Regions from separate parts of the Streptomyces sp. GDS52 genome, predicted to be linked through region 1. Evidence: riboswitches for the same ligand, from Rfam matches in the RefSeq annotation. Region 1 holds a riboswitch; the other holds the start of a gene.
What was found. A riboswitch is a leader RNA that binds a small molecule or an ion and turns the genes downstream of it on or off. The one in region 1 is predicted to bind glycine.
Positions count from the first base shown of each region.

Region 1 (2,384 bases):
TCCGTGATGCCGATCGTCGACACGCCGTCCTCGGCGGCCGTCAGCCACTCGTGTTCCTTGCTGTAACGCAGCTGCTGGGGGTTGCTCATGATCTGGATCCTCCTGTGTGCGAGGGACCGCCGGGATCGACGGCGAGGAAAGGGGGGGGACGAAGGAGATGAAGGGGATGAAAGGGAGGGGTGGGAAGAGTCCGGGGGCACGGGACCGGCCGGTGCGGCCGTGGCCGCGGACACGGCCCACGTCCTACGACGGTGTCACTTCTGCCGCTGGTAGAACGGCAGGGCCACGACCTCGTAGGGCTCGTGGCTGCCGCGGATGTCCACCCCCACGCCCGGGGTACCCGGCGCCGAGTGCGCCACGTCGACGTACGCCATCGCGATCGGCTTGCCCAGCGTCGGTGAGGGCGCGCCGGAGGTGACCTCGCCGATCACCTCGCCGCCGGCCACCACCGGGTACCCGGCGCGCGGGACCCGGCGGCCCTCGGCGACCAGGCCCACCAGGGCGCGGGGCGGGGTCCGCTCGGCGCGGGCGGCGGCCTCGGTCAGGGCGGCACGGCCCACGAAGTCGCCCTCCTTCTCGAACTTCACGACCCGGCCGAACCCGGCGTCGAACGGCGTCAGCGAGGCGCTCAGCTCATTGCCGTACAGCGGCATGCCGGCCTCCAGGCGCAGCGTGTCCCGGCAGGCCAGCCCGCACGGGGTCACCCCCACGCCCTCGCCCGCCCCGGTCAGCGCCTGCCACACCCCGACCGCGTGCTCCGGCGCGACGAACAGCTCGAAGCCGTCCTCGCCGGTGTAGCCGGTACGGGCGATGAGCGCGGGGACGCCGGCGACCGTGCCGGGCAGGCCGGCGTAGTACTTCAGGCCGTCCAGGTCGGCATCGGTGAGGGACTTGAGGATGCCGGCGGCCTCGGGGCCCTGCACCGCGATCAGCGCGTAGGCGTCGCGGTCGTCGCGGACCTCGGCGTCGAAGCCCGCCGACCGCTCCACGAGGGCGTCCAGCACCACCTGGGCGTTGGAGGCGTTGGCGACGACCAGGTACTCGGGGGCCTCGGCCGCACCGAGCCGGTAGACGATCAGGTCGTCCAGGATGCCGCCGTCCTCGTCGCAGATCATGGTGTAGCGGGCGCGGCCGGGCTTGACGGTCCCGATGTTGCCGATCAGGGCGTAGTCCAGGAACCGCGCCGCCTGCGGGCCGGTGACGGTGATCTCGCCCATGTGCGAGAGGTCGAAGAGGCCCGCCTTCGTGCGCACGGCGTTGTGCTCGTCGCGCTCGGAGCCGTAGCGCAGGGGCATGTCCCAGCCGGCGAAGTCGGTCATCGTGGCGCCGAGCGAACGATGCAGGGCGTCGAGCGCTGTCCGGCGGAGTTCGGTACTGCTCATCGGTCGGTCTCCCAGGGCGATGGGGTCCCCCGTCGGCCGGGGCCGGGCACGGGGAGGGTGAGGACGTTCCTCCCCATCTGTCATCGGAACCTGAGAGGTTCGCCATGACCGTCCGCGCAGGGGACGTCACGGCTTGCACCTTGGGTGGAGCCACCGGGAACTCGCACGGCGGCCCGCTTTTCAGATGTGCCTGGCCCGCGCGGTAACGGTGCCTGAGAGATTCAAGGGAGGGACTTGCTCCTTCGGCGCCCCGGCGAAACGTGCCAGGGACTCTCCCGCGCGGATTCAAACGGCCGGTATGCAGTTGGCGCGCTCATCATTGCACGCATTGTGAGGCTTCGGCAGGGGGACCTTACCTTCGTACGCACAGGGTGCTCAGGTCTGTACGGAGGGCTGTGACAGGTCTGTATCGGGAAACGGACCGAATGAAGAGGCGTCCGCCGTTACCGTCTCTTTACACTCGGCGGGGACGGCGCTCGGGCGTCTGCCCCAGGGGAGGACTCACGGTGAACAGGACCACGGCGTACGCCACCACGGGTGTCGCGCCGCCGGGGCGGCAGGCCCCTTCGGACAGGGAGGCCCACGGCGTGCTGCCGGCGCCCGTCGTCCGCGACCTGCGCGAGTGCGCCGGCCGCGGTCCGCACGTCCTGCTCTTCGGCCCCCGCGACCTCGTCGTGGTCACCGGACTGCCCGGCAGCGGCAAGTCCACCCTGATGCGGCGCGCGGTGCGCGGCACCCGGATCGACTCCCAGGACACCCGCGACCGCTGGGACCGCCGCATGCCGCGCCTCCTGCCGTACGCGCTGTACCGGCCCCTGGTCCGCCTCGACCACTACGCCGGGCTGCGCCGCGCCCTGCGCACCGGCGAGGGGGTCGTCGTGCACGACTGCGGTACCCACGCCTGGGTGCGCCGCTGGCTGGCCCGCGAGGCCCGCCGCCGGGGCACGGGGCTGCATCTGCTGCTGCTCGACGTCCCCCCGGAGCAGGCGCTGGACGGTCAGC
Region 1 is NZ_CM125966.1:2,093,668-2,096,051, reverse strand. Features, by position in the region: gene gcvH (glycine cleavage system protein GcvH) at 1-89, opposite strand, end outside; gene gcvT (glycine cleavage system aminomethyltransferase GcvT) at 255-1,382, opposite strand; glycine riboswitch at 1,450-1,572, opposite strand; glycine riboswitch at 1,573-1,670, opposite strand; gene ACTWJ9_RS09340 (AAA family ATPase) at 1,889-2,384, shown strand, end outside.

Region 2 (2,384 bases), 4.2 Mb from region 1:
TCACGGCGAGCAGCACCTGGGCGGTGCAGATGTTGCTGGTGGCCTTCTCCCGGCGGATGTGCTGCTCACGGGTCTGGAGCGCGAGCCGGTAGGCCCGGTCGCCGTCCGCGTCGACGGAGACGCCGACGAGCCGTCCGGGCAGGCTGCGCGCCATCTTCTCGTGCACGGCCATGTATCCGGCGTGCGGCCCGCCGAAGCCCATGGGCACACCGAAGCGCTGGGTCGTGCCGACCGCGATGTCCGCGCCGAGTTCGCCGGGCGACGTCAGCAGTGTGAGGGCGAGCAGATCGGCGGCGACGGTGACCAGCGCGCCCAGCTCGTGCGCCCGGTCGATCACCGGCTTGATGTCGCGTACGGCTCCGGAGGCGCCCGGGTACTGGATCAGCACGCCGTTGATCTTGCGCTCGGCGATCTCGGCGGGGATGCCCTCGCTCAGGTCGGCGACGACGACCTCGACGCCGGTCGGCTCGGCACGGGTCTCGATCACGGCGATCGTCTGCGGCAGCGCGTCCGCGTCGACCAGGAACAGACCGTTCTTGTTCTTGCCCATGCGCCGCGACAGCGCCATCGCCTCGGCGGCGGCCGTGCCCTCGTCGAGCAGTGAGGCCCCAGAGGTCGGCAGGCCGGTCAGTTCGGCGACCATGGTCTGGAAGTTCAGCAGCGCCTCGAGCCGTCCCTGCGAGATCTCCGGCTGGTACGGCGTGTACGCCGTGTACCAGGCGGGGTTCTCCATCACGTTGCGCAGGATGACGGGCGGCGTGAAGGTCCCGTAGTACCCGAGCCCGATCATGGAGCCGAGCACCTCGTTGCGGTCGGCCAGCGACCGGAGTTCGGCCAGCACCTCGGGCTCGGTCCGGGCGCCCGGCAGATCGAGCGCGTCGGCGTTCTTGATCACATCCGGGACCGCCGCGGCCGTCAGCTCGTCGAGCGAGCCGTAGCCGACCTGCGCGAGCATTTTGGCGCGGGCCTCGTGGTCGGGGCCGATGTGACGCTGCTCGAAGGGCGTTCCCTGTTCGAGCTCGGAGAGGGGAATGCGGTGGGCGGTCATTGTGGAGGCCTCCTGGTCTGACGACCTTCGAGGGGCACCATGACGGGTGCCCGGACGGCCTCCCCCTCTGTCATCTCAACCTGAGAGCTTCACCGGACCGCCGCAGGGCGTCCGGCTTTCACCGTCGGTGAGAGCGGGAGCCGTCGACACCCGCCCTGCTTTCCAGAGTGACCTCGTCCATGCGGTACGTGGGCCTGAGAGTTTCCGGGGAGGATTTGCTCCTTCGGCGCCCTCCGATGGTGTCCGGAGGACTCTCCCGCACGGGGTCAGCAGCCGCTGCCAGCGTACCAGCGAGGGCAACCCCCGGACCTTCGAGTGGCCGCCGGACCGATTGTGCCGTTTCGTAGTGCTGACGAATGACTGCGGATTGCGACCAGTGGAGGGCCCGTGCAGACCGACATCGATCCGCGCAACCTGATCGGCCGCAAGGCCTTCGACCGCAACGGGACCCGGATCGGCACCATCGACGAGGTCTATCTCGACGACGCCACCGGCATACCCGAGTGGGCGGCGATACGCACCGGCCTGTTCAGCAGGGACGCCTTCGTCCCCCTGGAGCCGAGCGAGCTGATCGACGGCAGCCTCCACATTCCCTTCGAACGCGCCCTGATCAAGGACGCCCCCGACTTCGGCGTGGGCCGCCACCTCTCCCCGGAGCAGGAACTCCAGCTCTACCACCACTACGGTCTGGACATCTCCGCGCCTCCCCCGCTTCCGGACCGCGACTTCGGCAAACTCGCCGACCGCGACGACCGCCACGCCTGAGAGCCCCCGGAACCGGAGCACGAAGCCCGCGGCCCACTCACACCTGTGAGTGCCCCGGATCCATGCCCCCGGGACCCGCCCCCGAGCCATCGCTCGTCTCCGCACCACCCTGCGGCCTCTCGCTCTCGCCGAGGCTTCGATCCACCAGGGGCAGCGGATCCGCCGGCTGCAGGGCCGGGTCGTCGGTGCGGAAGGTCCTCACCCGTCCCACCGCCGAGCCGGGTGTCTCGAACCGGACCGTGACCCGGCCCAGGCCGCTGCCCTGGACCCACCCGTGCCCGTACTCGGTGTGCCGTACATCGTGCCCGGCCGGCCAGCTCCGCTCCACGCTCGTCCGCCGCTCCTCCTCCGCGGGTGCGGCCATCTGCGCCTCCTCGCCCGGCGACTCCTCCCCCCGGCCCCCCGCCGCCTGCGCGAACAAGTCCTCCTGGGTGTAGTCCGCGAGCCCGCTGACCCCCACCCCCAGCAGCCGTACTCCGCCCGTCGTGTCGACCGACCCCAGCAACCGCGCCGCCGCCTCACGCACCACCGTCGGATCGTCCGTGGGGCCCCGCAGCGTCTCGGACCGGGT
Region 2 is NZ_CM125966.1:6,257,713-6,260,096, reverse strand. Features, by position in the region: gene gcvP (aminomethyl-transferring glycine dehydrogenase) at 1-1,048, opposite strand, end outside; glycine riboswitch at 1,221-1,317, opposite strand; gene ACTWJ9_RS28570 (PRC-barrel domain-containing protein) at 1,436-1,813, shown strand; gene ACTWJ9_RS28565 (DNA polymerase IV) at 1,851-2,384, opposite strand, start outside.
Region 2: linked by a shared signal. The riboswitch ahead of gcvP (aminomethyl-transferring glycine dehydrogenase) and the one ahead of gcvT (glycine cleavage system aminomethyltransferase GcvT) in region 1 are both predicted to bind glycine.